Nisaea sediminum: one gene and its partner. Each later gene encodes a partner of the first gene's protein in a complex. Links are inferred from orthologs where the notes say so. Each region holds a gene or a part of one and is shown in the gene's direction. Other genes may lie near its edges.

Region 1 (5,783 bases):
GGTGCTCGCTATATGTTGTGGTTCGGACAGGCTTTCACCACGAGCGCCAAGTAAGAACTTCAGCATTTCGAAGTTTTATTTCGCACAACCCGAAGAGTTCAGGGCGTCGCCGGGAGCGATTTCCGCTGGGGAAAGTGCGTCCGGGGTTAAGACGGTCTGACTGGCCGGTCATTATTGGGTGGGGCAACTAGATGACCGAAGCTTCGTTGGAAGAGGGGACAAGAAGAGGTTTGAATGTGTTGGGTGAATTCGGACCGGGGCGGCATGTTGGCGGGAGCGGGCAAATGACCGCGGACGTGGCCGGTGATCAGGAACTATGCTGGGCGCGGGTGCGCGGTCGGTTGCGGACCGAACTGGGCGATGCGGTTTTCCGGAACTGGCTGAAGCCTCTCAGCTTCGAGGGCATCGACGAGGGCACCGCGATCATGCGGGCGCCGAGCCCCTTCGTGCGCGACCGGGTGCGGTCGCAATATTCCGATCGTCTGCGCGCGATCTGGTCTGTCGAACATCCCGGCGTGAAATCGATCGCAATCTTTGCCGCGGGCCGGGCCAAGGCCGAACCGGTGTCCGAGGCGTCCGAGACCGAAGGCCTTGCTGCCGATGCCGCGGAGATCGGAGCGCCGATGCCGGCACCGGCGGTGAGGGGTGCCTACGAGCCCGAGGCGCGGCCCGATTTCGAGGCGCCGCTCGATCCGCGATTCACCTTCGACAATTTTGTCGTCGGCAAGCCGAACGAACTGGCCTTCGCCGCGGCCCGCCGGGTTGCGGAAAGCGAGGCGGTTCCGTTCAATCCGCTGTTCCTCTACGGCGGGGTCGGTCTCGGCAAGACGCATCTGATGCATGCCATCGCCTGGCATGTCCGGCAGAAGGATCCGCGCCGGCGGGTGATCTATCTCTCCGCCGAGAAGTTCATGTACCAGTTCATCCGGGCGCTGCGTTTCCGTGATACGGTCGCCTTCAAGGAACAGTTCCGCTCGGTCGACCTGCTGATGATCGACGATGTGCAGTTCATCAGCGGCAAGGATTCCACCCAGGAAGAGTTCTTCCATACTTTCAACGCGCTGGTGGACCAGAACCGCCAGGTGGTGATTTCCGCCGACAAATCGCCGACCGACCTCGAAGGCATGGAGGAGCGGCTGCGCTCCCGCCTCGGCTGGGGTCTGGTGGCCGATATCCATCCGACGAACTACGAGCTGCGCCTCGGTATCATGCAGTCGAAGGCCGAACGGCTCGGCGTCGAGATGCCGGAGAAGGTGCTGGAATTCCTCTCGCACAAGATCTCCTCGAACGTCCGCGAGCTCGAGGGGGCGCTGAACCGGATCGTCGCGCATTCGACGCTGGTCGGTCGCGATATCTCGCTGGAGATGACCCAGGAGGTCCTGGCGGATCTGCTTCGGGCCAATGACCGCCGGGTCACCGTCGAGGAAATCCAGCGTCAGGTCGCGAACCATTTCCAGATCCGGCTCTCGGAGATGCACTCGGCCCGCCGCTCGCGTGCGATCGCGCGGCCGCGCCAGGTGGCGATGTATCTCTCCAAGCAGCTCACCTCGCAGTCGCTGCCCGATATCGGGCGGAAATTTGGCGGCCGCGACCACACCACGGTGTTGCACGCGGTGAAGAAGGTCGAGGAGCTTCGGGGCCTGGACAAGCAGTTCAACGACGATGTCGACCTGCTCCGCCGGATGCTGGAATCCTGACCCCCGGAGGCCGCTTCCGGCGCCGATCCCAATAGGTCAGAAAAGCGAACTTTTTTGCCCTTGAAACTACCGCAAGCACCATGCACTTGTGCTATAGTTTCACGGACCTGCCTCATATGGTGGCCCATGGCTGCCGGCGGGTGGGTAAATTGGGGATCAACGTTCCAGCCGATAAGTAGAAGAATATGAAAATCGTTATTGATCGCGCGGCTTTGCTGAAGCCTCTCGGACACGTCCAAAGTGTGGTGGAACGGCGGAATACGATCCCGATTCTGTCCAATGTTCTGTTGAAGGCGGCGGATGGCCGGCTCTCCCTCAGCACGACCGACATGGACATGGACATCGTCGAGTCCGTGGCCTGCGAAGTGGCGGAGCCCGGCGTCGTCACGGTGCCGGCCCACACGCTCTACGATATCGTGCGCAAGCTGCCCGAGGGATCGGATGTCGAGCTGGCCGCGACAGGCGATGTCAGCCGGGTCACGATCCGCGCCGGGCGCTCGAACTTCTCCCTGCCGGCCCTGATGCCGGAGGAGTTCCCCGCCCTCAGCGGCGATGCCCTGCCGCACAGCTTCGTCATCAGCGCGGCCGATATCTGCATGCTGATCGATCGGACCCGTTTCGCGATCTCCACCGAGGAGACCCGCTACTACCTGAACGGCATCTATCTGCACGCGGCCGACGCCAATGGCGTCAAGGTGCTGCGCGCGGTCGCGACCGACGGCCACCGTCTGGCGCGGGTGCAGATGCCGCTGCCGCAGGGCGCGGAGGAGATGCCGGGCGTGATCGTGCCGCGCAAGGCTGTGAACGAGATCTACAAGCTGATCGGCGAGGTCGAGGGCGATGTCACGGTCTCCCTTTCCGACACCAAACTGCGTGTCGCCTTCGAGGATACGGTGGTCACCACCAAGCTGATCGACGGCACCTTCCCGGACTATGAGCGGGTGATCCCGAGCGGCAACGACAAGATGCTGCATGTGGACCGTCAGCGCTTCTCCGAGGCGGTGGACCGCGTGGCGACGATCTCGACCGAGAAGTCCCGCTCTGTGAAACTCGCCGTGACCAGCGGCCAGCTGACCCTTTCGGCGAGCAGCCCGGATAACGGCACCGCGCAGGAAGAGGTCGAGGTCGATTACAGTGCGAGCGATCTCGAGATCGGCTTCAACTCGAAATACCTGCTGGACATCACCGGTCAGATCGAGGGCGAGAAGGCGGTGTTCAAGCTCGCCGATCAGGCCTCGCCGACGATCATCCTCGACCAGGATGACGAGAGCGCGCTTTACGTGCTGATGCCGATGCGCGTCTGAGGACGGACCGGTCCCAGGCGGCCCGGCGGCCGAGCCAGCACGAATGGAAATGTTGAACGCATTGCGAAACACGGACATGTCCCGACCGATGCCCGGACCGGCTGAGATCAGCGCCGGACGGGTTTCGCCGTGCGTCAGCCGCCTGTCCGTGACCGGATTCCGCAATTATACCGCCGCCCGCATCGAGACCGATGCGCCGGCGGTGGTCCTGACCGGCCCGAACGGGGCCGGCAAGACCAACCTGCTCGAGGCCGTCTCCTTCCTCTCTCCCGGCCGTGGGCTGCGCCGGGCGCAGATTTCCGAGGTCGGACGCGCGCAGCCGGATGGCAGCCATGCCAACTGGGCGGTCGCCGCCGAGGTGGAGGGGCTCGAGGGCACGGTCTCAATCGGTACCGGACGGGATCCCGGCCCGGAGGGTGACGGCCGCTCCGGCGGCGAGAAGCGGCTTGTGCGGATCGACGGCGCTCCGGCGAAAAGCCAGTCCGCCCTCGCAGACCATCTTTCCGTCTCCTGGCTGACGCCGCAGATGGACCGGCTCTTCATCGAGGGCGCCTCCAACCGGCGCCGCTTCCTCGACCGGCTGGTCTATACCTTCGATCCGGACCATGCCGGCCGGGTGAACGCCTATACCCATGCGCTGCGCGAGCGGGCGCGGCTCTTGAAGAACGGGACCCGCGACCGGGCCTGGTTTGCGGCGCTCGAGGAATCCATCGCCGAGAAGGCGGTCGCCATCGCCGCGGCGCGCACCGGTCTGGTGGCGCGCCTCAACGCGGAGACGGAAGCCGGCTCCGGCCCGTTCCCGGGCGCCGAGCTTTCCCTCGAAGGAGAGGTCGAGGCCGATATCGCCACCCGGCCTGCGCTGGCGGTGGAGGACGATCTGAAGGCGCAGCTCGAAGCCACGCGGCGTCTCAACGGCAGCGAGCCGGCCCCGGTGCCGGGCCCGCACCGCAGCGATCTTCTTGTGCGTCACCTTCCGAAGGACATGATGGCGCCGCATTGTTCGACCGGCGAGCAGAAGGCGCTTCTGATCGCCATCGTGCTCGGCCATGCCCGCCTCGGCGCGCAGGAGACCGGCGCGGTGCCGGTCCTGCTGCTGGACGAGGTCGCGGCGCATCTCGATAGCGGCCGCCGGGCCGCGCTTTATGATATTCTCCTCGCGCTCGGCGGGCAGGTCTGGATGACCGGTACCGACCGCGCGCTTTTCGCGTCCCTCGAGGGCGCCGGTCAGTTCTTCGCCGTCGAGGACGGCGCGGTCCGGTCCGACTGATCACCTGCGTAACTGGGAGCCGACATGGCACAAGACGATCTTCCGGAACAGAACGGCGCGAATGGCGAGCAGGCCGAGTACGGCGCCGAATCGATCAAGGTCCTGCGCGGTCTTGATGCGGTCCGGAAGCGGCCGGGCATGTATATCGGGGACACCGACGACGGCTCGGGCCTGCATCACATGATCTACGAGGTCGTGGACAACGCCATCGACGAGGCGCTGGCAGGTCATTGCGATCTCGTAACGGTCACGCTCAACGCGGACGGATCGGCGACGATCACGGACAACGGCCGCGGCATCCCGGTTGATATCCACTCCGAGGAGGGCGTCTCCGCCGCCGAGGTGATCATGACCCAGCTCCATGCGGGCGGGAAGTTCGACCAGAATTCCTACAAGGTCTCCGGCGGCCTGCACGGCGTCGGCGTCTCGGTCGTGAACGCGCTGTCCGAGAGCCTCGAGGTCCGCATCTGGCGCGAAGGCAAGGAGCATGTCATCCGTTTCCGCCACGGCGAGGCCGAGGCGCCGCTCGAGGTGGTCGGTCCCGCGAACGGCAAGAAGGGCACCGAGATCACTTTCCTGCCGTCGTCCGCGACCTTCACCAAGACCGTGTTCGACTTCAAGACGCTGGAACATCGCCTGCGCGAGCTCGCCTTCCTCAATTCCGGGGTGCATGTGCTGCTGACCGACGCGCGCGAAGCGGAGCCGGTGAAGGTCGACCTCTATTACGAGGGCGGCCTGAAGGCCTTCGTCGAATATCTCGACCGCAACCACCAGGCGCTGCACGAACCGATCGTGGTTATCGGCGAGCGCGACGGGATCACCGTCGAGGTCGCGATGGAGTGGACCGACAGCTATCACGAGAACACGCTCTGCTTCACCAACAACATCCCGCAGCGCGACGGCGGCACGCACCTCGCCGGCTTCCGCGGGGCGCTGACCCGGACGGTCAACAACTACGCCCAGGAAAGCGGGATCGCGAAAAAGGAGAAGGCCCAACTCAGCGGCGACGACGCCCGCGAGGGCCTGACCTGCGTGCTTTCGGTGAAGGTGCCGGATCCGAAATTCTCCTCCCAAACCAAGGACAAACTGGTCTCCTCCGAGGTCCGGCCGGTGGTCGAGTCCATCCTTGGCGAGAAGATGCAGCAATGGTTCGAGGAGCACCCGCAGGACGCCAGGCGCATCGTTTCCAAGGCCTATGAAGCCGCTGCCGCCCGCGAGGCGGCGCGCAAGGCGCGCGAGCTGACCCGCCGCAAGGGCGTGCTCGACATTGCCAACCTGCCGGGCAAGCTGGCCGACTGCCAGGAGCGGGATCCGTCGCTCTGCGAACTCTTCCTGGTCGAGGGCGACAGCGCCGGCGGCTCCGCCAAGCAGGCGCGCGACCGCAAGACCCAGGCGATCCTGCCGCTGCGCGGCAAGATCCTGAACGTGGAGCGGGCGCGCTTCGACAAGATGCTATCCAGCCAGGAGATCGGCACAATCATCGCCGCGCTCGGCACCAGCATCGGCTCGGAAGAG
Region 2 (3,803 bases), on another replicon or contig:
CCGGCCTGGTCCAGCGCGCCGAAAACCGGATCGGACAAAGCTGCTCCATCGGCATCGGCATTCCCGGAACGGTCTCCCGCGATACCGGCCTCGTGAAGAACGCAAACTCCACCTGGCTGATCGGAATGCCGTTGCGTCGCGACCTCGAAGAGGCGCTCAGGCGGCCCGTCCGAATTCAGAACGACGCCAATTGTTTCGCCGTCTCGGAAGCCGTCGACGGTGCCGGGCGCGACGGAGAGGTCGTCTTCGGAGTGATCCTTGGAACAGGAGTCGGAGCCGGGATCGCGATCCGGCGAGAGGCCCTGGAAGGCCGCAATGCCATCGCCGGAGAATGGGGACACAACCCCCTGCCCGCTCCCCGGGACGACGAGCGCCCGGGAGACGAGTGTTATTGCGGTCGGCACGGCTGCATAGAGACCTTCCTCTGCGGACCGGCGCTTGAGCGCCAGCATGTCTCGGCCGGAGGCGCCTCTCTTTCAGGCAGCGAGATCGCCGCGCGGGCCGAGGACGGCGACCGGATCGCCGACGCGGTGCTCGGCCGTTACGAGGAGCGCCTCGCCCGCGCGCTTGCACATGTCATCAATATTCTCGACCCGGATATCATCGTCCTTGGCGGCGGGCTGTCCAATATCACACGATTCTACGAAACGGTTCCGCGCCTCTGGGAGCCGCACGTCTTTTCCGATATCGTGCGGACGGAGCTAAGGCCCCCGGTTCACGGCGACTCCAGCGGCGTGCGTGGTGCGGCATGGCTGTGGCCGGCAACGGCTTAGATCCCGGTTTCTCAATACGGTGCCGGTAGCGGAACGATGACCGAGAGCGATGTCTCGACGAGACTGCCCGCGATTTGCAGGAGCTGTTTTTCCTGGCATGAGAGCCTGCCGTCGGCGGACGGCGCCCGCTGCCCCCGCTGCGGCTCGCCCCGTGTTTCGACGCACCCGGAGATCCGCTCGCTCTCCATCGCCCATATCGATTGCGACGCCTTCTACGCCACGGTGGAAAAGCGCGACAACCCGGAGCTTCTGAGCAAGCCCGTCATCGTCGGCGGCGGCAAGCGCGGCGTCGTCTCCGCGGCCTGCTATGTCGCCCGGACCTACGGCATCCGCTCAGCCATGCCGATGTTCAAGGCCCTGAAGGCCTGCCCGCATGCCGTGGTGATCAAGCCCGACATGCAGAAATACAGCCGGATCGGGAAACAGATCCGCGAGCTCATGCAATCGGTGACGCCGCTGGTGGAACCGATCTCGATCGACGAGGCCTTCCTCGATCTGGGCGGCACGGAGCGCCTCCATCACGCGCCTCCAGCGGAGACCCTCTGCCGGCTCGTCGCCCGCATAGAAGCGGAAATCGGCGTCACCGCTTCGATCGGTCTCAGCTACAACAAATTTCTCGCCAAGGTCGCCTCCGATTTAGACAAGCCCCGCGGCTTCGCCGCCATCGGACGGGAAGATGCGCGCGCGTTTCTCCGCGACCGCCCGGTCACCACGATCTGGGGCGTCGGCAAGTCGCTGCACGAGAAGCTCAGGCGGGATGGGATCGAGACCGTCGGGCACCTCCAGGGCATGGAGGAAGACGCTCTGATCCGCCGCTACGGCAGCATCGGCACCCGGCTCGCCCGGTTCGCCCAGGGCCGCGACGACCGTAAAGTCGACCCGCAATCCGAGACTAAGAGCGTCTCCTGCGAGACCACCTTCTCCGAGGACCTGCGAACCCTGGACCAACTGGACCCGATCCTCTGGCGCCTCGCCGAGGAACTGTCCGGGCGGCTCAAGACCAAGGCATTGAGCGGCCGGACGATCGTCCTGAAGCTGAAGACCGCCGACTTCAAGCAGATCAGCCGGCAGGTCCACCAGTCCGGACCTACGCAGATGGCCGATACGCTCTATCGGGCCGGGCGCCGGCTGCTGGAACGCGAGCTCGACGGACGGGCGTTCCGGCTGATCGGGATCGGCGTCTCCGACCTTGCGGATCCGGACGGGGCGGACCTGCCCGACCTCGCCGATCCCGGGCTCGGACGGCGGCGCAAGGTGGAGCACGCGATGGACGCGGTACGGGCGAAGCTCGGCCAGAAAGCGATCACGAAAGGCCGCGGTTTCAAGCAGGAAATGGAAAAGCAGGGCGTCAGCTCGCGCTTACCCGAAGCGGAAGACGGGCCGGACTGACCTGCTTGCCGCTAGCAGCCGGCGGGCGCGAGACGCTCGAGACGCTGCAGGGTGACGTCCACGGTGAATTCCTTGAAGTGAATCACGAGGTGGCGCGCGATCCCGTTGGCGAGCAGGTCGACCGAAAGTTCGTAATCCGGCGTTTCCGCGTTGTTTTCCGGGCCATAGAACGCGAGGCGCACCGGCCAGTAAGTGCCTGACAACAGAGGATCGTCCCCGCCCTCGGCGGTCTTCTCGCGTCCGATCGCCGCCGAGACGAAACTCGCCGGCTCGAACTCCGAGCCGTCGAACAGGGGGGCGGAAAAGAACTTCTCTCCGGCCGCGATCTTGTCGAGCAGAAGGAAAGTATGCTGGCTCGGGAACAGCACCTCGGCCGAAAGATCCATCATCATGGCTTCCGGCTCCGAGAAGGCCGCGGTCACCGACCCGTCGGCCGCCCTGACAGCCCGGCCCTCGATTGTCTCGCCGCTGCTGCCGTCGAATTCCTTCTTCACGATAAAACGGAAAGACGAACCGTCCTTGGCCTCCCAGGTGCTCATCACGGAATCGACGCTGCGCACGCCACCCTCGGCGCTCTGAAGCACCATCAGATTGCGCTGGTTGATCGCCCAGCCGTCGCATTCGTTGCGCCATTCAAAGGACATCTGGCCGCCGACACCGACGATCTCGGTATTGGCCGCCGTGCTCTTGAGGGAGAGCTTGTAGAGCGCCTTGTGCGGGACAAGGCGGTCCACCGCGCCGGCTTCAGCCTCCACGGTGGATAGCAGCACACCCGCCAGCACGGCGCAGAGCGCGAAAGCCTTCTTCAAGATTGAGTCCACACGTCCCTCCGTCCGGCATGATGGCAGCGGCTCATATGTAGCACGCCGACCCGGCATAGCTTTCCCCATACCCGGCAAATCCTGCCTGCCGGTCAACAATATGGCGTTCCCACGGCAGAATAAAACCGGCTGTTGAAAGAAATATTTCCTTAATTTCAATTAGTTCCAATTCAAATTCGCGTTGGCACAGGGTCTGCATTCCATGAGGGCGAGAAACAACGACCAGGTGGTGTGACATGTCTGGCTTCATGCACCCGCAAGAACGGAAACCGGAAGACACGCAATTGACGAGCGCATTTGCAAATCTTGACGTCGGCAATCTCCTCTCCCGCATGCCGGTGGATATCGCAAACCGTGCCTCGGAAATCGTGAAGGACGAAGGTCTGGACGATACCGAGATCGCGCTGCGCCTCGCCATGATCGCGATGACGGAAGCCGAAAACCGGATCGCCCGCCAAGAAAAGCGGATCGCCTATCTCGAGAGCCTGTCCGTCACCGACGAACTCACCGGCCTGCTGAACCGCCGCGGTTTCGCCGATCGTCTCCAGACGGCCCTTGCGGCCTGCAAACGCCAGGGGATCGCCGGGACGCTCCTCATGATCGATCTCGACAAGTTCAAGGTCGTGAACGACACCTACGGTCACGCGGCCGGAGATGCGCTGCTGGTCACGGTTGCCCGCATCCTGCAATCGCGGACCCGCGAAACCGACAGCGTGGCGCGGCTTGGCGGAGACGAATTCGCCGTCATCATGTCCGGTGCGGACGAAGATGACGCCGCCGCCCGTATCCGGGCGCTCGACCGCGAACTGAACACCCGGGT

Evidence for each region.
Region 2: the proteins of dnaN (region 1) and IG122_RS20405 are in contact, whole or in part, in a solved structure (PDB 1OK7), measured with the Escherichia coli proteins. The link is inferred for Nisaea sediminum from one-to-one orthologs.

The regions. Positions count from the first base shown.
Region 1 is NZ_JACZCQ010000006.1:525,840-531,622, reverse strand. The notes cover bases 1,147-3,941. They hold dnaN (DNA polymerase III subunit beta), read left to right. Parts: upstream 1,147-1,882; coding sequence 1,883-3,001; downstream 3,002-3,941. Other genes in these bases: recF (DNA replication/repair protein RecF), read left to right, coding at 3,090-3,941; dnaA (chromosomal replication initiator protein DnaA), read left to right, coding at 1,147-1,697. In the rest of the region: more of dnaA, read left to right, coding at 285-1,146; more of recF, read left to right, coding at 3,942-4,268; gyrB (DNA topoisomerase (ATP-hydrolyzing) subunit B), read left to right, coding at 4,293-5,783. UniProt on the Escherichia coli protein: Confers DNA tethering and processivity to DNA polymerases and other proteins. Acts as a clamp, forming a ring around DNA (a reaction catalyzed by the clamp-loading complex) which diffuses in an ATP-independent manner freely and bidirectionally along dsDNA.
Region 2 is NZ_JACZCQ010000011.1:35,405-39,207, forward strand. Bases 1-2,985 are described here. They hold IG122_RS20405 (DNA polymerase IV), read left to right. Parts: upstream 1-809; coding sequence 810-2,162; downstream 2,163-2,985. Other genes in these bases: IG122_RS20400 (ROK family protein), read left to right, coding at 1-773; IG122_RS20410 (EipB family protein), read right to left, coding at 2,174-2,983. In the rest of the region: IG122_RS20415 (hypothetical protein), read right to left, coding at 3,015-3,221; IG122_RS20420 (GGDEF domain-containing protein), read left to right, coding at 3,268-3,803. UniProt on the Escherichia coli protein: Poorly processive, error-prone DNA polymerase involved in translesion repair and untargeted mutagenesis. Copies undamaged DNA at stalled replication forks, which arise in vivo from mismatched or misaligned primer ends.